DNA from 3 places in the Aquitalea sp. USM4 genome. Region 3 is predicted to be linked to each of the others. Evidence: predicted binding sites of a transcription regulator. Region 3 holds the regulator's gene; each other region holds the start of a gene.
The links. Region 3 encodes sigma-54, which starts transcription at its own class of promoters, with help from an activator protein. Its sites were predicted from a motif close to CTGGCACGCTTCATGCTT; they were not measured.
Positions count from the first base shown of each region.

Region 1: the regulator sigma-54 is predicted to act here: its motif matches at 3,810-3,827, upstream of DKK66_RS17755 (2Fe-2S iron-sulfur cluster-binding protein).
Region 2: the regulator sigma-54 is predicted to act here: its motif matches at 3,547-3,564, upstream of flgB (flagellar basal body rod protein FlgB).

Region 1 covers NZ_CP029539.1:3,857,365-3,864,467, reverse strand. Annotated here, with positions in the region: gene DKK66_RS17770 (aminoacyl-tRNA deacylase) at 1-131, opposite strand, end outside; gene DKK66_RS17765 (NADH-quinone oxidoreductase subunit F) at 205-1,455, opposite strand; gene DKK66_RS17760 (FAD-dependent oxidoreductase) at 1,458-3,089, opposite strand; gene DKK66_RS17755 (2Fe-2S iron-sulfur cluster-binding protein) at 3,086-3,733, opposite strand; gene DKK66_RS17750 (AEC family transporter) at 4,173-5,102, shown strand; gene DKK66_RS17745 (hypothetical protein) at 5,221-5,409, opposite strand; gene DKK66_RS17740 (GntR family transcriptional regulator) at 5,561-6,268, opposite strand; gene DKK66_RS17735 (SDR family NAD(P)-dependent oxidoreductase) at 6,425-7,103, shown strand, end outside.
Region 2 covers NZ_CP029539.1:3,122,686-3,129,788, forward strand. Annotated here, with positions in the region: gene DKK66_RS14395 (ATP-binding cassette domain-containing protein) at 1-1,733, opposite strand, end outside; gene tsaD (tRNA (adenosine(37)-N6)-threonylcarbamoyltransferase complex transferase subunit TsaD) at 1,776-2,801, opposite strand; gene DKK66_RS14405 (OsmC family protein) at 2,924-3,340, shown strand; gene flgB (flagellar basal body rod protein FlgB) at 3,595-4,005, shown strand; gene flgC (flagellar basal body rod protein FlgC) at 4,008-4,418, shown strand; gene DKK66_RS14420 (flagellar hook assembly protein FlgD) at 4,434-5,129, shown strand; gene flgE (flagellar hook protein FlgE) at 5,170-6,408, shown strand; gene DKK66_RS14430 (flagellar basal body rod protein FlgF) at 6,448-7,103, shown strand, end outside.
Region 3 covers NZ_CP029539.1:762,309-769,411, forward strand. Annotated here, with positions in the region: gene DKK66_RS03520 (KpsF/GutQ family sugar-phosphate isomerase) at 1-900, shown strand, start outside; gene DKK66_RS03525 (HAD family hydrolase) at 919-1,443, shown strand; gene lptC (LPS export ABC transporter periplasmic protein LptC) at 1,440-2,000, shown strand; gene lptA (lipopolysaccharide transport periplasmic protein LptA) at 1,990-2,541, shown strand; gene lptB (LPS export ABC transporter ATP-binding protein) at 2,538-3,269, shown strand; gene DKK66_RS03545 (RNA polymerase factor sigma-54) at 3,273-4,697, shown strand; gene hpf (ribosome hibernation-promoting factor, HPF/YfiA family) at 4,769-5,095, shown strand; gene ptsN (PTS IIA-like nitrogen regulatory protein PtsN) at 5,217-5,681, shown strand; gene hprK (HPr(Ser) kinase/phosphatase) at 5,674-6,630, shown strand; gene rapZ (RNase adapter RapZ) at 6,611-7,103, shown strand, end outside.

The DNA.
Region 1 (7,103 bases), 1.2 Mb from region 3:
TTCAGTTCGCGTGCCGGGGTGGCGGTGCCGCCGTGTTCTTCATAGCTGTAGGCATGGCAGCTGAAATCCACCTTGTTATCCAGCAGAAAACGTAGTGCCGGGGTGCTGCCGGCGATGCTTGCTTGGCGCATGGTCTTGTTCCATTACTGTTGTTGGTCCGGCAGCGGCTGGCTGCCGGCGTGTCTGGTTTCAGGCTGGGTCGGCTCAGGCCTCTGCCGGTGCCGTCAGGCCGTATTCTTGCGGGAAGGTGTGCATCGAGCTTTTCACCACGGTGACAGCACCGTCTATCAGCCCGCAGCGGCCGCTGCCGGGCAGGATCTGGCACAGGTGTTGCAGTGCATCCAGGTCGGCAGGGCTGTGGCGGCCGCCGTCCACCCGGTCCAGCAGGCGGGCCAGCTGGAAGGTGCCGCATTTGCAGGACGGGCACTGGCCGCAGGAGCCCTTGGCAAAGAAGTCGATGTATTCCGCCACCTTGCGGATGATGCTGCTGCCTTCGGAGATGACAATCATCGCCCCGGTGCCCAGCCGCGAATGGCGCAGCCATACCGAGTCGAAATCCAGTGCCACGTCCAGGTCGCGTGCGGTGAGCAGGGTGTTGGACGGGCCGCCGGTAAACACGGCCTTGAAGGCCTTGCCCTGCAGCATGCCGCCGCCGTAATGGAACACCAGTTCCTGCAGGCTGCTGCCCATGGGTAGCTCGTACAGGCCGGGGCGCAGTACGTCGCCGGACAGCGAGTACAGCTTGGTGCCGCTGGCCTTGCCTACGCCCAGTGCGCGGTACCAGTCGGCACCATGGCGCAGGATGTGGCTGACATTGGCCAGGGTTTCCACATTGTTGATCAGCGTGGGCTGGCCGTTGATGCCCTGTTCTGCCGGGAAGGGCGGCTTTTTGCGCGGGAAGGGGAAGCCGGCTTCCAGCGAGGCCACCACGGCGGTTTCCTCGCCGCCGATATAGCGGCCGGAACTGGCCACCACCTTGATTTCCAGCGGGTGGCCCAGGGTCTGCTCCAGCTGTTGCAACAGGGCGCTGTGTTGCCATTGGCTGACTGCCAGTTGCATGTGCTGCATGCTTTGGCCCTGGTGAGGGTTGATGTAGAAGATGACGCAGGCGGCGCGCACGGCCAGCGCGGCAATCAGCGCGCCTTCCACTACCTGATGGGGCGATGCGCTGAGCAAGGTGCGGTCCTTGAAGGTGCCCGGTTCGTCCTCATTGCCATTGCACACCACGTATTTGCTGTCGCCCACGGCATTGGCGGTGGCTTCCCATTTGCGCCAGGCCGGGAAGCCGGCACCGCCCATGCCGCGCAGGTCGGCGTCGGCAATCTGGCGGATGATGGTGCTGCGGGCACTGAGCGCCGCTTGCAGGCCAAGTCCGCCCCCTGTCTGCAGCCAGGCGTCAAGGTTTGGGCCTACCTGCACTGCCGGGTTGAGTAGTACCTGATTGAGTTTTTCCATGATCATTTCTCCTGGGCGCGCGGGCTGGTGGGGCGATGCAGGGCGAGGCGGGCCTGTCCCGGATAGAGCAAGGGGGCTTGAACGCTGGCGTCCAGCCCGGCCAGTGCCAGCTGGCGCTGCCAGCGGTAGACGTGTTCGATGCCGCCGCGCAGGGGCGGAAGCGATGACTTGTGGCGGGCGGCTTGCGCCAGCCGGGCGGCCTGGCGTCCGGCGCGACGGCCAAAAGCCAGGATATCCAGTAGCGCATTGCCCATCAGCCGGTTGCGGCCATGAATGCCGCCGGTGATTTCACCGGCACACAGCAGACCGGGGACTTCGGTCTGGCCGTTGCCGTCGATGATGACGCCGCCGTTCTGGTAGTGCAGGGTGGGGTAGATCAGCATGGGCTCGCGGCTGGGGTCTATGCCGCATTTGTCGGCCAGGTGCTGCAAGGCAGGCAGGCGTTGTGCCAGTCCCGGCCCCAGTGTGCGGGTGTCCAGAAACACGCCGATCTGGCCATTGCGTTCGATGCCGCGCCCGGCGGCGCATTCGCGCAGGATGGCAGCGCTTACCACGTCGCGCGGGGCCAGTTCTTCGACAAAACGCTCGCCCAGACCGTTGACCAGCAAGGCACCGCCGGAGCGGGCAGCTTCGGATATCAGCCCGCCACGCAGTCGTGCCGGCCAGGCCACGCCGGTGGGGTGGTACTGGAAGGCGTCCATGTCACGCAAGCTAGCACCCAGTCGGTAGGCCAGCACCAGCCCGTCGGCGGTGGCGCCGTAGTGGTTGGAGGTGGGAAAGCCTTGCAGGTGCAGCCGGCCGCAACCTCCGGTGGCCAGAATGGTTTGCCGGGCGGATACCACCATGAAGCGCTGGTATTCCAGGTCGTACAGCACGGCCCCGGCGCAGCTGCCGTCCTCGTGTGACAGCAGCTCCACCACCGGGCAGCGGTTGAGCAGGGTGATGGCCGGGTCCAGTTCCACGGTTTCGCGCAGCACGCGCATCATCTCCAGCCCGGTGTAATCGCGGTAGCACAGGATGCGTGGCTGACTGCAGCCACCGGCTTGCTTGTAACGCAGCTTGCCACCGTCGTTGAGCGGGTCTTCCAGATCAAAATGCATGCCCAGTTCAATCAGCCAGCGGATGACGCCGGGTGCATCGCTGGCCATTTGCGCCAGCAATTGCGGATTGGCACATTTGTGGCCGCCACGCATGGCGTCGTCAAAGTGTTGTTGCGGGCTGTCGCTGGCCGCCAGTGCGGCCTGGATGCCACCTTCGGCCATGACGGTATTGCTGTCGCCCAGTCGTAGCTTGCTGGCCAGCATCACTTGCGCGCCGCTGCGCGCGGCGGTCAGCGCGGCGGCCGCACCGGCACCGCCGCCACCAATCACCAGTACATCGGTGCTGCGCTGTTCGGCACCGGCCAGGTCGAAGCCGTCGATCAGCGCATTGCTTTGCAGCAAGGCGGCCAGTTGCGGGTGGCAGGGTTGGCCGCGGCTGGGGCCGATTTGCAGCAAGGTGCTGGCATTGCTGTCGCTGTCCGGGTGGTATTGCGCCAGCAGCGCGCTGCGCGACAGGTCGGCGGGGCGCAGCGGTGGCTGGGCATGGGCGGTCAGATTGGCCAGGGCTTGGGCATAGGGAATGGCGCTGTTCATGCTTCGCTCCTGGGGGTGTCGCTGCGGGTGTTGATGGCCAGCTCGCCACGGGCTTGTTGTTCCAGGCGGCGAAGCAGATCGCCCGGGCGCAGGTTCTGGATGGCCTGGGCGCGGCGCAGGTAAAGGCCGACATGATTGGGCCGGATGTTTTCCGGGCAGGCCAGGGTGCACAGATTGCACATGATGCAGGTGTCAAACAGCGCGGCGGCGGCTTGCAACTGGCCGCTGGCCGCCAGTGCCATGCCTTGCTGAACCGGTATATGCCGTGGGCAGGCGCGGTCGCAGCCGCTGCAGTGGCGGCAGTGGGCGAGCTCCGGAAAGGTTTGCTGCAGCTGGGGCAGGGCCTGCCAGCCATCACGCAAATCATGCGGGCGGTAGTGGTGGACGTGGTCGGGCAGGTAGTAGTCGATAAAGCTGACCTGCATGCCGTCCTCTACCGTGGTTTCACAGGCCAGGCGGGTTTCGGCACTACGCTCACCGGCCTTGCGGACCAGGCAGCGGCAGGAACCGCACACGCCCTGGCCCATGCAGCCGATATTGGCGGTGAGTGGCGAATCGCCTTCCAGGCGGGTGTGCAGGATGGAGTTGCCGGGTGTGGCATCCACCACCTTGCCATCAATGCTGATGCGGATGGTTTCACTCATGGGATTGTCCTCAAGCTTGGGTTGCGGCCAGTGGCGGCATGTGGTGCTGCCTCTGGTCGGGCCGTTGCTTGTGCTACTGCAAGGAGCGTGCCACGCAGTGAAAATTCTTCAAGGCGTTGAATGGAAAGAAAAAACCATGAGTCGCTTGTTGCCGTGCGGAGCAAGATCAACGGAAAACCGTGCTTCTGCCGGACTGCGGTTTACGGAAAACCTTACGCGGGGTAGTGATTTGCGGGATTTGGCTGGCAGAAAGGCAAAGTGCGGATTTCCGTACTTTTAAAACAGTGGATTCGCGGCTGGCCGTACTTTTAGTGTTTTGCCAATGGCATTGTTCATTCAAATCAATGACATGCAGTGACTGTTGCGTGGCATGGGGCTTGCTCTGCGGTGGGTGGGAGACACACTACAGAAATCAAGGAGCAAGACCATGTGGGGAACCATGAGTACAGCACTGCTACCGGTGGTGCTATTGATGCTGCTGGGCTGGTTTGGCGGACAGCGCGGCTATTTCCGTCAGGCGGATGTGGGGGTGATGGCAACGCTGGTGATGCGTTATGCCTTGCCCTGTTCATTGTTTATCGGCGCGTTGAAGACGCCGCCGGAGCGCATCCAGAACCTGCCTTTCATCCTGTGCATGACTTTCGGCTTTGTCGGCACCTATGTACTGGCCTTGCTGGCCGGGCGTTATTACTACCGGCAGGGGCTGAAAACCAGCGCCATCCAGGCACTGGTATGTACCTTTCCCGACATGGCCTATTTTGGCGCGCCCATCCTGCAGCAAGTGTGCGGTCCGCAGGGTTTCATTGCCGTGCTGATTGGCAACCTGATCACCAGCTTTGTCATCCTGCCGCTTACCATCGTGCTGTGCCGCTGCGGTGAAATGGCGGATACGGGGGACGATGACGGCATGGTGGCCATGCTCAAGCAAAGCCTGGTCAAGACGCTGTCCAACCAGATTGTCTGGTTGCCTATCCTGGGGGTGGTACTCAGCTTCAATCACCTGCATCTGCCCGCTGCGGTACAGGAAAGCGTGGACATGCTGGCCAAGGCGGCCGGTGGGGTGTCGCTGCTGGCGCTGGGCCTGATGTTCTGCGGTGAAAAGCCCAGCTTTAACGGCCATGTGGTGGGCAATGTGGCGATGAAGAACTTCCTGCAACCGGCCCTAATGCTGCTGGGCATCTTCCTGTTTGGCGTGGATGCGGAGTTTGCCAAGCAGGCGCTGATTGTCGGGGCGGTGCCCACCGCCATTGCGGCCTCGATGTTTGCCGTGCGCAACCAGACCTATGCGCTGCATGCCTCGCATTCTGTACTGGTAGGCACGGTGATCGGGGTGTTGGGTGAAGCGGCGCTGATTTACTTCATGGTGTGATGGCAACGGCACGGTCAGGCTGGCGCCGCCAGTCTGACCGGCAGCAAACAACAAGGCCCGGCATTGCCGGGCCTTGTCGCGTTCAAGGGCCAGGGACGGTGAAGCGGGATGGCAAGACTCAGTGTTGCGCGGACAGCTTGATGAACAACAGCCGCACCAGCAGGTAGGCAAGGGCATTGCCCAGCGTCATCAGCAGCAGCACGCCGGGCAGGGGTAGTGCGTTGGTGAGGTCCGGCAACGGGGTGCTGCCCAGATGGCGGGCCAGCAGGGAAGAAAAGCTCAGGGTAAGCAAGAGTTTGACAGGCATGGCAGCGGCTTTCCGGCATTCAGATAGGGCTGCTGCTTGCAAAAGCCGTGCCTGCTGTGCGCAATATCAAGATATTGATAATAAAGGAAAATTCAACAGCCATCGTTGGGGGCGGACGGTTTTCCGAGCAAGCGCGTTCGGAAAACCGCGCTCATTGCTGCGCGCGGGCCTGCAAATGCAGCAGGATGCTGTGCCCGCCATGCAGGATGTCATCACCTATGGCAGCGGCGGCGGCAGGGCCATCGCCAGTGCGGATGGCCGCCAGTACCGGGTAGTGGTAGTCAATCATGTCGCTGCCGCCTTGCTGGTACACGGCGGCAATCAGCGGCCCCATCTGCAACCAGATGCGGTACAGGATGCCTTGCAGGAAGGGCAGCCCGGCGATGTCCACCAGGGCAAAGTGAAACTGCTGGTTCAGCTCGCAGCCCAGCATCGTGTCCTCTGCCGTCATGGCCAGTGCGTTGCGGCTGACAATGTCTTCCAGCCGGGCAATGGCACTGGCGTCTGCCTTCTGCGCAGCGGTTTCCGCTGCCAGCCCCTCCAGCCGGATACGGATGACGCGGATTTCCAGATAGCGCTCCACCGTCATGTAGGGCACGCGGATGTCACGTGGGGACTGCATGGTGAGCGCCTGCTCCTGCACCAGACGCAGGATGGCATCGCGCACCGGGGTGACGCTGGTGCCCAGTTGCTCGGCCAGCTCACGTATTTTCAGTCGGGCACCGGGTTGCAGCCGGCCCTGGATCAGCGCCTTGCACAGCAGCTGGTAGACCGTGCTGCCCAGATTGTCGTGTTCCAGTGTGTCCAGTTGATAGTCCATGCGTTGCGGGCCGGTGAGTGGTGGTGACGGGTGCGTCATGTTACCACTGCTGCTTGTCAGAATGAAATGCAGCAAATATGATGCATCATAATTTGTGAGCGTGATGTCGGACTTGTCGCCGCTCTCGGGTGCCGACACGCTATCCCTTTCGTGCGCAGTCTGGCTGTGCATCAGCCCTTACCAGCAGGAGATTCCATGTCCGGTTCCACCCGTTACATGCTGTTGACCGGTGCCAGTCGTGGCATTGGCCATGCCACGGTCAAGCTGTTCCAGGAGCATGACTGGCAGATTTTCACCGTGTCGCGCCAGCCCTTTTCCGAAGCCTGCCTGTGGCCGTCCGCCCGGCAGAGCCATGTACAGGCCGACTTGTCCGACCTCTCATGCCTGGATGACTTGATTGCCGAGGTGAAAAGCCGGCTGCCAAATGGCGAGCTGCACGCACTGGTAAACAATGCCGGCATCTCGCCCAAAGGGCCGCAAGGTGAGCGGCTGGGAATTCTGGCCAGCGATATCGACGTCTGGAGCCGGGTGCTGAATGTCAATCTGGTGTCCACTGCCTTGCTGGCACGCGGGTTGTTTGACGAACTGAAAAAGGGGCAGGGCTCCATCGTCAATGTCACTTCCATTGCCGGGTCGCGCGTGCACCCGTTCGCCGGGGTGGCTTATGCCGCTTCCAAGGCCGGGCTGGCGGCGCTGACGCGCGAGCTGGCGCACGAGTTCGGTCCGCACGGCATCCGCGCCAATGCCATTGCGCCGGGTGAAATCGACACGGCTATCCTGTCGCCGGACACCGCCCGCATTGTGGAGCGCGATGTGCCGATGCACCGTCTGGGTACGCCGCATGAAGTGGCCGAAGCCATTTACTTTCTCTGCT
Region 2 (7,103 bases), 1.9 Mb from region 3:
TTTTCGCTGCTCAGTTGCTCCAGCTGTTTTTCCAGCTTGGCCAGTTTGCTCAGCAGGGGCTTTTTCAACTGGGCCAGTTTCTGGCGGGCTTCGGCTTCCTGGCGCTTCTGCTCCTTGCGGTTGACCGACTGGGCGTCGCCACTGGACGGTTTGTTGCCTTCTGCCAGCTGGGCCAGACGCCACTGACGGTAATCTTCCAGATCGCCATCAAACGGCTTGACCGTGCCGTCGCTCACCAGCCAGAACAAGTCGGTAGTGGATTCCAGCAGGCTGCGGTCGTGCGATACCACAATCAGCGCGCCGGAGAAATCCTGCAAGGCCAGTGTCAGTGCATGGCGCATTTCCAGGTCCAGGTGGTTGGTGGGTTCGTCCAGCAGCAGGAGATTGGGCTTTTGCCAGACGATCATTGCCAGTGCCAGACGGGCTTTTTCGCCACCGGACATCGGGCCGACCAGATCGGTGGCGCTGTCGCCGCGGAAGTTGAAACCGCCCAGAAAGCTGCGCAGTTCCAGCTCGCGCACCGTCGGTGCCAGCCGCTGCATGTGCTGCAACGGCGATTCGTCTTCACGCAGGGTTTCCAGCTGATGCTGGGCGAAATAGCCAATCTTCAGTGTTTGTGCCTTGATCACCTCGCCCGCCTGCTGCGGCAGGTCGCCCGCCAGCAGTTTTACCAGGGTGGATTTACCGGCACCGTTCACCCCCAAGAGGCCGATGCGGCTGCCGGCTTCCACCGACAGCGACAGCCCGCGCAGGATGGTGGTGCTGCCATAGCCGATATCCACCTTGTCCAGCCGCAGCAGCGGGTTGGGCAGGTTGTCCGGGCTGTCGAAGTGGAAATCAAATGGCGAGGCGACGTGGGCCGGGGCAATGCGCTCCAGCTTTTCCAGCGCCTTCACCCGGCTTTGCGCCTGCCTTGCCTTGCTGGCCTTGGCCTTGAAACGGGTGATGAAGGATTCCAGATGGGCGATCTGGCGTTGCTGCTTGTCATATTCGCCCTGCTGACGCGCCAGTTTTTCCGCCCGCATGGTTTCAAACTGGCTGTAATTGCCGGTGTAGAGCGTCAGGGTCTGGTTGGCCACTTCGGCAATATGGCTGCAAATGCTGTCCAGGAAGTCGCGGTCGTGCGAGATGATCAGCAAGGTGCCCGGATAGCTTTGCAGCCAGTCTTCCAGCCACAGTACGGTTTCCAGATCCAGGTGGTTGGTGGGTTCGTCCAGCAGCAGCAGGTCGGAGCGGCACATCAGTGCCTGGGCCAGGTTCAGCCGCATGCGCCAGCCGCCGGAGAAGCTCTTCACCGGGTTACGGTGTGCTTCCACGGCAAAGCCCAGGCCGGTCAGCAGCTTGGCGGCACGGGCCGGGGCGGAATAGGCTTCAATGCGTGCCAGTTCGCCATGCAGATGACCAATGGCACTGCCGTCATCACGCGCTTCGGCGGCGGCCAGCTCAGCTTCCAGCTGGCGCAATTCCTGATCGCCATCCAGCACATAGTCGATGGCAGCAGTGTCCAGCGCCGGGGTTTCCTGTGCCACGTGTGCCATCACCCATTGCTTGGGAATGTCGGCATCGCCGGCATCAGCATGCAATTCGCCCTTGAGCAGGGCAAACAGGCTGGACTTGCCCACGCCGTTGGCCCCGACCAGGCCGGTCTTGTAACCGGGGTTGAGGGTGAGGCTGGCGTCGATCAGCAAGTCTTTCAGCCCGCGACGCAGGCTGAGGTTTTTCAATTGGATCATGTCTGGTTTCTGTGCGGCACAGCGCGCCGTGCCGACGGGATATTAAGCAGCGGGAAGGGTGGACAGGTCCCAGCGTGGTTTGATGGAGTAGCTGCCCGGTGCAGTGGCATGGCGCAGGCGCATGGCGCCGGCAAAGGCAATCATCGCGCCGTTGTCGGTGCACAGTGCCAGTGGCGGGTAGTACACCTCCAGCTTGCGGCGGCTGGCGGCCTGATCCAGCGCGGCACGCAACTGCTTGTTGGCACCGACACCGCCAGCCACCACCAGCTTTTTCATGCCGCTCTGTTTCAGCGCCTTGAGCGATTTGCTGACCAGCACTTCGACAATGGCTTCCTGAAAGGCGCGGCAAATGTCCTTGCGGGTTTGCTCGTCAATCTGGCCGTGTTCGGCTTCAACCTGCTTGCTGAGCGTCAGCACGGCAGTTTTCAGGCCGGAGAAACTCATGTCCAGGTTGTCGCTGTGCAGCATGGGGCGCGGCAGATTGAAACGGTTCGGGTCGCCTTCCTCGGCCAGGCGTGACAGCAGCGGGCCGCCGGGGTAGGGCAGACCCAGCAGCTTTGCCGTCTTGTCGAAGGCTTCACCTGCGGCATCGTCCAGTGTTTCGCCCAGTACTTCATACTGGCCGATGCCATGTACCGCCATCAGCTGGGTGTGCCCGCCGGAAACCAGCAAGGCAATGAAGGGAAAGTCCGGACGCGGGTCGGCCAGCAGCGGCGACAGCAAATGGCCTTCCAGATGATGCACGCCGATCACCGGAATGTTCAGGCCGAAAGCCAGCGCATTGGCCACGCTGGCTCCCACCATCAGCGCACCACCAAGACCGGGGCCCTGGGTGTAGGCAATGGCATCCACATCGGCCAGGGTTTTGCCAGCGTCGGCCAGGCAGGCTTCGGTGAGCGGGATGACGCGGCGGATATGGTCGCGGCTGGCAAGTTCTGGCACCACGCCACCGTATTCGGCGTGCATTGCCATTTGTGTATGCAGTTGGTGGGCAACCAGGCCCGCCGTGAGGTCGTACAGTGCAACGCCGGTTTCGTCGCACGATGATTCGATTCCAAGTACCAGCATGATGGCTTTATAACGGGGCAATCTTTCCATTTTACCGGCTAATCTTTGTCTGCCCAAATCCGGAATGATAGTCTGTGCCAATCAGGCGCACCTGCGCGCAACAAAACAGGAAGGGACTGGTAGTGAAAGCAAGACTCAAATGGGTGGATGGCGTGTGTTTCATGGGCGAAAGCGGCAGTGGCCATGCGGTGGTGATGGACGGCGCGCCGGAAGGTGGTGGCCGGAATCTGGGCCCGCGGCCGATGGAACTGCTGTTGCTGGGTACGGCTGGCTGTACCAGTTATGACGTGATTTCCATCCTGAAAAAGTCGCGCCAGCAAGTGACCGACTGCTGGGTGGAAATGGAAGCCGAGCGGGCCGATACCGAACCCAAAGTGTTCACCAAGATTCATTTCCACTTTGTGGTGACCGGGCGTGAGCTGAAGCCCGAAGTGGTGGAACGTGCCATCAAGCTGTCGGCAGAAAAATACTGCTCGGCTTCCATCATGCTGGGCAAGACTGCTGATATCACCCACGACTTCGAGGTGCGAGAGGGCTGATGCCTGCTCCCGGTGCCCCGGTGCCCGGTTCGGTAACTCCAGACCGCCGCTGCCATCAGGTAGCGGCGGTCTTGTTTTTGCCGCTGGCGGCAGTAGCGAAGACGTGGCGGCAAAACTTGCCGCCTGTCCGGGCTTGTGCCGTCCTCATGTGGAGCTCTACAAGGCTTCCAGTCAATAAAATCAGGCATCTACGGTTTTGGATCTGGCTGGCATGATTCCTGCTAATGAGAGTGCACATTCAGGGAGGCATGGTCATGTTGGACAAGATTGGCAAGGAATTCGATTTTCAGCAGCGGGCGCTCAATTTGCGCGCATACCGCCAGGAAGTCATTGCCAGCAATATTGCCAATGCCGACACCCCCAATTACAAGGCAGTGGATTTTGATTTCAAGCAGGCCTTGCAATCGGCACAGGGCAGCCAGAACAAGCTGGCCATGAATGTGACCGATGCGCGTCACTTGCCGGGCGATGCCGCAGGTGCCGCCGGCAAGCCTGCCGTGCAGTATCGCAATGCGGTTCAGCAAAGCCTGGACGGTAACACCGTGGACATGGACGTGGAGCGTGCCGCATTTGCCGATAACGCGCTGCAGTACCAGTCCACGCTGACTTTCCTGAGCAAGCGCATTTCCACGCTGAACAGCGCCATTACCGGTGGAGGCCAGTAAGCATGTCTCTTGCCAATATTTTTGCCATTTCCGGTTCCGCGCTGACCGCCCAGTCGATGCGGCTTAACGTGGTGGCCAGCAATATCGCCAACGCGGAAAGTGCCACCAGCTCCACCGGTCAGCCTTACAAGGGCCGTCATGTGGTGTTTACGGCCTTGCCGGTCAGTGCCTCCCAGCCGCAAGTGGCGGGGGTGCGGGTGACTTCGATTGTGGAAGACCAGACGCCGCCGCGTCTGAAGTATGACCCCAGTAATCCTCTGGCGGACGAAAAGGGCTATGTGAACATGCCCAATGTCAATCCGGTCGAGGAAATGTCCGACATGATTTCCGCTTCGCGCTCGTATCAGACCAATGTGGAAATGATGAATACCGCCAAGACCTTGCTGCAGAAAACCCTGCAGCTGGGTCAGTGATGAAAGGCCCATGCCATGACCAGCTCGGTTAATTCCTCGTCCAATCCGTATGCAGTGCTGAACGGCAATTCCAGTAGCGGCACCAGCTCGACCAATGCCAATACCGATACCAGTGCCCAGGGCATTCAGGACCGCTTCCTGAAATTGCTGGTGACCCAGTTGCAGGCGCAGGATCCGATGAATCCGATGGACAACAGCCAGATCACCAGCCAGATGGCGCAGATCAGCCAGGTGTCCGGCATGCAGACCCTCAACACCGCCATGCAAAGCCTGGTGCAGTCGCAGGCCGCCAACCAGTCGCTGATGGCTGCCACCATGATTGGCAAGCAGGCGCTGGTACCGGGCAATGCGCTCGACCTTACCAGCGGCAGTTCGGTGCAAGGGGCGGTCAATCTGAGTGGCGCGGCAACCGATTACACCGTCAGCATCAAGGATGCCAATGGCACGGTGGTGGATACCCTCACGGTGAAGAGCCCCAGCACTGGCCTGAATTCCTTCAATTGGGATGGCAAGGATGCCAATGGCAATCAGCTGCCTACCGGTAAATACACCTTCTCTGCCCAGGCGACCAGCGCCAGCAGCACCCCCGTCACGGCCACGCCTTATGCCAATCAGGCGGTGACTGCAGTGAGCTGGGCCAGCGGTTCGCCGCAGTTGATCATGAAGGATGGCACCAGCGTTGGCCTTGCCAACGTCGCCCAGCTGTCTTAAATCCGTTCATTAGCGTAATCAGGTTTCGGGGAGTAGTACCATGGGTTTTCAACAAGGTCTGAGTGGTCTGAATTCGGCGTCCTCGCAGCTGGATACCATTGGCAATAACGTATCCAATGCCAGCACGGTGGGTTTCAAGAGCTCGCGTACCGAGTTCAGCGATCTGTTCTCCACCAGCTTTTACGGTGTGGCCAGTACCAGTGCCGGTATCGGCTCGCAGGTAAGTGCGGTAACCCAGTCCTTCAGTGCCGGCAACATTACGCCTACCGGTCGAAGCCTGGATCTGGCCATCAACAATAATGGCTTTTTCATCGTACGGCAGAACCCTACCTCCTCTACCGGCTCGCTGGCTTACACCCGTAACGGCCAGTTTCAGGTGGACAAGGATGGCTACATCGTTAATGGTAACGACCGCCTGCAAGGCTGGATGGCCAATAACGGCGTGGTGACCCAGGGCCCGGTGACCGACCTGAAACTGCAAACCAACCTGATTTCCCCGGCAGCAACCACCAAGGTCACCATGGGTGTCAATGTGGATTCGCGGCTGACTACCCCGACAGTCACCCCGCTGGACCCCACCAATACCAACACCTTCAACTGGTCCAATGCCGCACAGGTATACGACAGTCTGGGTAATCAGCACAACCTGACCCTGTACTACGTCAAGGGCACGGCTACCACCAGTGGCACGCCATGGACGGTAACGGCTTATGTGGACGGCAACCCGGCTACCACGCCCAATACCTACACCATGAATTACGACACGTCGGGTAATCTGACCAACACCACGCCGTTCAGCGTTACCTTCAGCCCCACCCCGGTGAACGGTTCGTCTTCGCCAGTTACCCTGAGCATTGACTACACAGGCTCCACCCAGGTGGCCCAGGCTTCCGGTACGCCGACCGAAACCGTGGATGGCTATGCGCCAGGTACCCTGAGCAGCATGAACATCGACACCCACGGCAATATCATGGCCAGCTTCTCCAATGGTCAGAACAAGATCATCGGGCAGGTGGCACTGGCTACCTTCACCAACTCGCAAGGCCTGCAGAATGAAGGCGGCAACCGCTGGCAGCAAACCTTGCAATCCGGCGTGCCGGCCTACAATGCGCCGGGTTCCGGCAATGCCGGCACCGTGCAGTCGCAGGCGCTGGAAGATTCTAACGTCGACCTGACGGCGGAACTGGTCAACATGATCACGGCGCAGCGCTTCTACCAGGCCAATGCCCAGACCATCAAGACCGAAGACACCTTGATGCAGACCATCATCAACCTGTAACTGATCACAATCACCACAGCCTGAAGAAGCGGGGATTCAATGGATAAGATGCTGTACCTGGCCATGACCGGTGCCAAACATGTTGATTTGCAGCAGGCAACCACGGCCAATAATCTGTCCAATGCCCATACCAATGCCTTCAAGGCCGATCTGGCATCATTCCGTGCCTTGCCGGTGGTGGGGCCTGGTGCGCCCACCCGCACCTATGTGGTGGACAACACCATTGGCCACGACATGAGTCAGGGCAGCCTGATGCATACCGGCAGCCCCAGCGATTTTGCCCTGGGCTCTCCCGGTTTCTTTGCCGTACAGGCTGCCGATGGCAGTGAGGCCTATACCCGCGACGGTGGTTATGTGCTGGACGCCAACGGCATGATGCGTACCCGCAGTGGCCTGCCCATCACTGGTGATGGCGGCCCGATTACCATTCCTACCGGCTACCAGGTACAGCTGGGACAGGATGGTTCGGTGGTCGGCGTACCGCAAAACGGCAAGGACCGTACCCCGCAGCTGCTGGGCCAGATCAAGCTGGTCAACCCCGGTGCCAAGGAAGTGTACAAGGGGCCGGACGGCTTGTTCCGCATGAATAATGGCGACACCGCCACCGCCGATACCAATGTCAAGCTGGTACCGGAAACGCTGGAAGCCAGTAATGTCAATGCGGTGGAAAGCCTGGTGCAGATGATCTCCCACGG
Region 3 (7,103 bases):
TCAGGCCGCCTGAACGGCGATTTTCTGCGCGCCGTGGATGCCATTCTGGCCTGCCGTGGCCGCATTGTGGTAACAGGCATGGGCAAGTCCGGCCATGTCGGACGCAAGATCGCCGCCACGCTGGCCAGCACCGGCAGCCCGGCCTTTTTTGTTCACCCGGCCGAAGCCGCTCACGGCGACCTGGGCATGATTACCGCACAGGATGTGGTCATCGCCCTGTCCAACTCCGGCGAATCCGGTGAAGTGGTTGCCCTGCTGCCCGCGCTCAAGCGCAAGGGGCTGGTGCTGATCGGCATGACCGGCAACCCCGCTTCCTCGCTGGGCCGCGAAGCCGACATCCTGCTGGACACCCAGGTGGAAAAAGAAGCCTGCCCGCTGGGCCTGGCCCCCACCACCAGCACTACGGTGCAGATTGCGCTGGGCGATGCCCTGGCAGTCACCCTGCTGGATGCCCGCCAGTTCGGCCCGGAAGACTTTGCCCTGTCACACCCCGGCGGCAGCCTGGGCCGGCGTCTGCTGGTCCATGTCAAGGACCTGATGCACAGCGGCGACGAACTGCCGCGCGTATTGCCCGGCACGCCGCTGAAAGATGCCTTGCTGGAAATGTCGCACCAGCGCCTGGGCATGGTGGCCATTGCCACGGCGGACAATAACATCAAGGGTATCTATACCGATGGCGACCTGCGCCGCACACTGGAACGCTCCGGCAATATCTACGACCTGCAGATCGACCAGGTGATGAGCCCCGCCCCGCAAACCATCCTGCACAGCAAGCTGGCCACCGAGGCCGTCCACCTGATGGAACAGCGCCGCATCACCAGCCTGCTGGTAGTGGATGCCGACGGCAAGCTGGCCGGCGCCATCCACATGCACGACCTGCTCAAGGCCGGCGTCGTCTAGCCGCCAACAAGGAAGCCCATGCAAGCCATTACCGAACAAGCCCGCAAGATCAAGCTCCTGATCATGGACGTTGACGGCGTCATGACCGATGGCCGCATTTACTACAATGCCCAGGGTGAAGAGAGCAAGTCCTTCTATGTGCAGGACGGCCTGGGCCTCAAGCTGTTGCAATCCACCGGCGTACGGCTGGCCATCATCTCCGGGCGGGCAGACCGCTGCGTGGAACACCGCGCGCAGGCACTGGGCATCGACTTTTACTTCGGTGGCATCCACAACAAGCAGGAAGCCCTGAACCAGTTGCTGCAACAGGCGGATGTCACGCTGGAACAATGCGCCTTCATCGGCGACGACCTGATCGACCTGCCGGTTCTGCGCCGCGTCGGCCTGGCGGTGGCCGTGCCGGCTGCCCCCACCCTGGTACGCCAGCATGCGCACTACGTCACCGGTTTCCCCGGCGGTCAGGGCGCAGTGCGTGAACTGGCCGAGCTGATCATGCAGGCGCAAGGCAATTTTGACGCCATCGTGGCACGGTATCTGGCATGATCCGTTCGCACCGCCTGTTTCCCATCCTGCTGGTGCTGATCACCGGCTTGCTGACCGTCTGGCTGGATGCCGTGTCACGCTGGCAGCCCAGCAAGCACGAGCTGGACCCGAACAAGCCAGAAGTCGTGGCGCAAGGCGTGATGGCCACCCGCTTCGACCCCAAGGGCATGCTGCAGGACAAGATGATTGCCAGCCGCATGTGGCAATACCCGGACCGCACCGAGTCGTATTTCGAATCGCCGGACCTGCAAAGCTACAAGAATGGCGTACTGGCCTACCATGCCATTGGTGAAAGCGGCCGTTACAACAGCAAGACCAAACAGGTACTGTTCGACAAGAAAGTCACGCTGATCCAGCCAGCCACCGCCACGCAACAGGAAACCCGCGTAGTCAGCAGCAATATGCGCATTGACACCGTCAAGCACATTGCCCGCGCCGACACCCTCACGCACTTCTACTATGGCAAGTCCAGCGGCAGTGCCGTGGGCTTCATTTACGAGCAGCAGGCTGGTCAGTTACAGCTGCTGTCCAACGCAAAGGCCACTTATGAAAAATAACTGCCGCCGCTTCATCCGGCTGGCCTGGCTGGCCCTCGGCCTGTGCGCCATCCAGACCGCCCATGCCGAAAAGGCCGACCGGGACAAGCCCATCGAAATCAGTGCCGACCGGGGCAACCTCGACCAGCTCAAGGGCGTCACGGTATGGCAAGGCAATGTCGTCATCATCCAGGGCACACTCAAGCTCAATGCCGACCGCGCCACGGTCACCCAGGACAAACAGGGTAACCAGACCATGCAGGCCACCGGACGCCAGGTCAACTTCCGCCAGAAAATGGACGGCAAGAACGAATGGATCGAAGGCCAGGCCAACCAGCTGGACTACAACACCGTCACCCACGTTGCCGTGCTCACCGGCAATGCCCGCGTCAAGCGCGGCAGTGATCTGGTCATCGGCAATGTCATTACCTACAACACCGAAACCGAAATGTATGAAGTCAGCAGCGGTGCCAGCAGCAACGGCGGCCGCGTGACCGCCATCATCCAGCCCAAGCCCAGAGACAACAGCCCTGCCAAGAAAACGGACGGAAGCACTCCATGAGCGGCCCCAGCATCCTGAAAGTGGAGCGCCTGAAAAAGCGCTTCAAAAAACGTACGGTAGTGAAGGACGTCGCCCTGCAGATCCAGAGCGGGGAAGTGGTCGGCCTGCTTGGCCCCAACGGTGCCGGCAAGACCACCAGCTTTTACATGATCGTCGGACTGATCGGTGCCGATGAAGGCGAAATCACGCTGGATGGCAACAGTATCACCCACCTGCCCATTCATCAGCGCGCCCGCCTTGGACTGGGCTATTTGCCACAGGAAGCTTCCATTTTCCGCAAGATGACGGTGGAAGAAAACATCACGGCGGTGCTGGAAATTGCCGGTTACAAGGGCGACAAACTGGAGCAGGAACTCAGCCTCCTGCTCGACGACCTCAATATCGCCCACCTGCGCGAAAGCAATGCGCTGGCACTGTCCGGTGGCGAGCGCCGCCGGGTGGAAATCGCCCGCGTGCTGGCCACCCGCCCACGCTTCATCCTGCTGGACGAACCGTTTGCCGGGGTAGACCCGATTGCCGTCATCGACATCCAGAAAATCATCACCTTCCTGCAACAGCGTGGCATTGGCGTATTGATTACCGACCACAATGTGCGTGAAACCCTGCGCATCTGCGATCGCGCCTACATCATCAGTGATGGTTCGGTACTGGCTTCCGGCGAGCCGGAAGAACTGGTCAACAACGAGAAAGTGCGCCAGGTTTACCTGGGCGAGCACTTCCACCTGTAAGCCATGAAACAGTCACTACAGCTGCGGGTCTCCCAGCAACTCACCCTCACGCCGCAACTGCAACAGTCCATCAAACTGTTGCAGCTGTCCACGCTCGACCTGCAGGCAGAAGTCGAACGCTTCTTGCTGGACAACCCCATGCTGGAACGCGGCGATGAGCCGCCCTCGCATGACAGCAGCCCGGCAGAAACGCCGGCTGCCCAGGAAGAATCCACCAGCACGGCGTCGGACAGCAGCGATGGTGACAACAGCCAGGACGCCAGCAATGGCGAACTCACCGACTGGGGCAGTGGCAGCCGCCGCAACGACGGGGACGATGAATTCGACCCCATGCTCAACGTACCCTGCCCGGTCAGCCTGCGCGAACACCTGCTGGCGCAGCTGGGTGAACTGACCCTGCCCACCCGCGATCAGGCCATTGTCCAGCTGTTGATCGAAGAACTGGACGACAACGGTTTCCTGACTACCGATCTGGAAGAACTGGCCAGTAATCTGCCGCTGGAACTGGAACTGGAAACCGATGAACTGATGGTCGGGCTGCGCCTGTTACAGCAATTCGACCCTCCCGGCATTGCCGCGCGCAACCTGGCCGAGTCGCTTGGCCTGCAACTGGCCCGTTTGCCCGCCAACGAGCCCGGCCATGCACTGGCACGCCAGATTGTGGCCGAGCACCTGACGCTGCTGGGCAACCGCGACTACACCCGCCTGAAGCGCATTCTGGGCGTGGATGACGAAGCCATCCGCGAGGCACAGCAACTGATCGCCCGGCTGACCCCTCACCCGGCGTCCGGTTTCGGCGGCGAAGACGTGCACTATGTCATCCCGGATGTCACCGTGCGCAAACGGCGTGGTCACTGGGTGGCTGAACTCAATAACGGTGCGGTACCGCGCTTGCGCGTCAACCAGCTGTATGCCCAGATGCTGTCGGAAAACCGCGCTGGCGCAGGCGAACTGACTGGCCGGCTGCAAGAAGCCAAATGGCTGGTCAAGAACATCCAGCAACGATTTGACACCATTCTGAAAGTGTCAGAAGCTATAGTCGAAAGACAGCAAGCGTTCTTTGAACACGGTGAAGTCGCCATGCGGCCGCTTATCCTGCGGGACATCGCAGACGAACTTGGCCTGCATGAATCGACCGTATCACGCGTCACCACGCAGAAATACCTGCTTTGCCCTCGTGGTCTGTTCGAGCTGAAGTATTTCTTTGGCAGTGCACTGGAAACCGACAGCGGCGGCGAATGCTCGGCAACGGCCATCAAGGCGCATATCCGCCGCATGATAGACGGTGAAAACCCGGCCAAGCCACTTTCGGACAGCGCCATTGCCGACGAACTGGGAAAGCAAGGGATTCAGGTTGCAAGACGCACCGTTGCGAAGTATCGTGAAGCTATGCAGATACCGCCGGTCAATCTGCGCAAGGCATTGTGATTCACGCCTTGAAGTATATCCGCTCGCCCGGCCGACCCGACCGGGCAGTCAACACAAGAAGGAGTTAGGGTATGAACCTCAAAGTAACCGGTCTCCACCTCGAAGTAACCCCGGCCATCCGCGAATTCGTGGAAACCAAGCTGGAACGCATCACCCGTCATGTCGATCACGTGATTGACGTTGCTGTCACCCTGTCGGTAGACAAGCTGGTGCACAAGGCGGAAGTGAATGTTCATCTCTCCGGCAAGGATATCCATGTAGAGGCCACCGACTCCGACATGTACGCTGCCATCGACGCGCTGATGGACAAGCTCGATCGCCAGGTACTCAAGCACAAGGAAAAACAAAGCGAACACCGTGCAACAAGCCCACAGGTTCAACAGGAAGCCAGCTTGTAAACATTAAGTATTCGATGCGGGAACCCGGCGGGTTCCCGTTTTTATTTGCTCGGAGCCTTTTTCATTTTGATGAAGGCAACGTAGAATTGGCCAGTTTCTGTAGCCGCGTGCAACCATTCCTATGAGCCTGATTGGCAAAATCCTGACACAGGATCACATCCTCCCGGACCTGGATGTCGCCAGCAAGAAGCGCGTCTTCGAGCAGGTGGGCCTCCTTATCGAAAACACCCACGGCATCGCCCGCAGTGAAATTTTCGACTGCTTGTTTGCCCGGGAAAAACTGGGCTCCACCGGCCTTGGCCAAGGGGTGGCCATTCCGCATGGCCGTGCCAGAGGGCTCAAGGAAGCGGCGGGCGTGTTCATTCGCCTGAAGAACCCGATTCCTTTCGATGCGCCGGATGGCAAGCCGGTACAAAGCCTGTTTGTCCTGCTGGTGCCGGAACAGGCAACCGACCTGCACTTGCAGGTACTCTCGGAACTGGCACAGCTGTTCTCCAGCAAACAGCTGCGTGAACAACTGCTCAGCGCAAGCTCGCGTGCCGATCTGTACCAGCTGCTCACCGGATGGAATACCAACCATGCCTAGCATTACCGTGCGCCGGTTGTATCAGGACAACCAGCAAAAGCTCAACCTGACCTGGGTAGCAGGAACCGGCGGCGCGGACAGCCCCATCGGCAACGATGAACAACGCCCCACCCTGGCCCTGGTCGGCCACCTGAATTTCATTCACCCCAACCGGGTGCAAGTGCTCGGTCTGGCCGAGGTGGACTACCTCAACCGGCTGGAACAATCCGCCGCCAAGACCGCGCTGGACCAACTGTTCCACAAAACCATGTCGGTGGTGATGGTGGCCAATGGCCAGCCAGTGCCCAAACTGCTGCGCGACTACTGCCACACCCACAATGTGCCGCTGATGAGCACGCCGCTGGAAAGCCCCTACCTGATGGATGTGCTGCGCATCTATCTGGCGCGCGCACTGGCGGTTTCCACCGTGTTGCATGGCGTGTTTCTGGATGTGCTGGAAATCGGCGTGCTGATCATGGGCGATTCGGCCATGGGCAAGAGCGAACTGGCGCTGGAACTGATTTCCCGTGGTCACGGCATGGTGGCCGATGATGCGGTGGAACTGTACCGCATCGGCCCGGAAACCCTGGAAGGCCGTTGCCCGCCGCTGCTGCGCGACTTTCTGGAAGTGCGCGGCCTGGGCATCCTGAATATCCGTACCATTTTTGGCGAAACCGCCGTGCGTCCGAAAAAGGTGCTAAAACTGATTATTCACCTGGTCAAGGCCAACGATCAGGCGATGCAAGCCCTGGACCGGCTGAATATCCAGTCGGAAACCCAGGACATCATTGGCGTGACGGTGCGCAAGGTAGTGCTGCCGGTGGCGGCGGGTCGCAACCTTGCGGTGCTGGTTGAAGCGGCTGTGCGCAACTACATCCTGCAACTGCGTGGTATCGACAGTACCCGTGAGTTCATCGAACGCCATACCAACTTCCTCAGAGATCAGGAAAATGCGCCTGATATTGATTAGCGGCCTGTCCGGTTCCGGTAAATCCATCGCTCTGCGCGCACTGGAGGACTCCGGCTTTTACTGTGTGGACAACCTGCCTGCCACCATGCTGCATGAAGCCATGTCGCTTTATGCCGATTATGGCTACCAGCAGATTGCCATCAGCGTGGACACCCGCTCCAGCCCTTCTCTGGGCGCACTGCCTGCCGAGGTGGACAAGCTGCGTCAGCAAGGTGTGGATGTACGCTTGCTGTTTCTCGAGGCCAAGCCGGAAACCCTGGTCAAGCGCTTTTCCGAAACCCGCCGCCGGCACCCACTGTCGGGTAGCGGCTCCACGGTGGAGGAATGTATCCAGCTGGAGCAGGAACTGCTGGCCAGCGTGCAGGAAATGGGTATCCGCATCGACACCAGCGAGTTGTCAGCCAATGCCTTGAAAACGGCCATCAAGCAACTGGTGGAAGCAGACAGCAGCCGGCTCACCATCATTTTCGAAT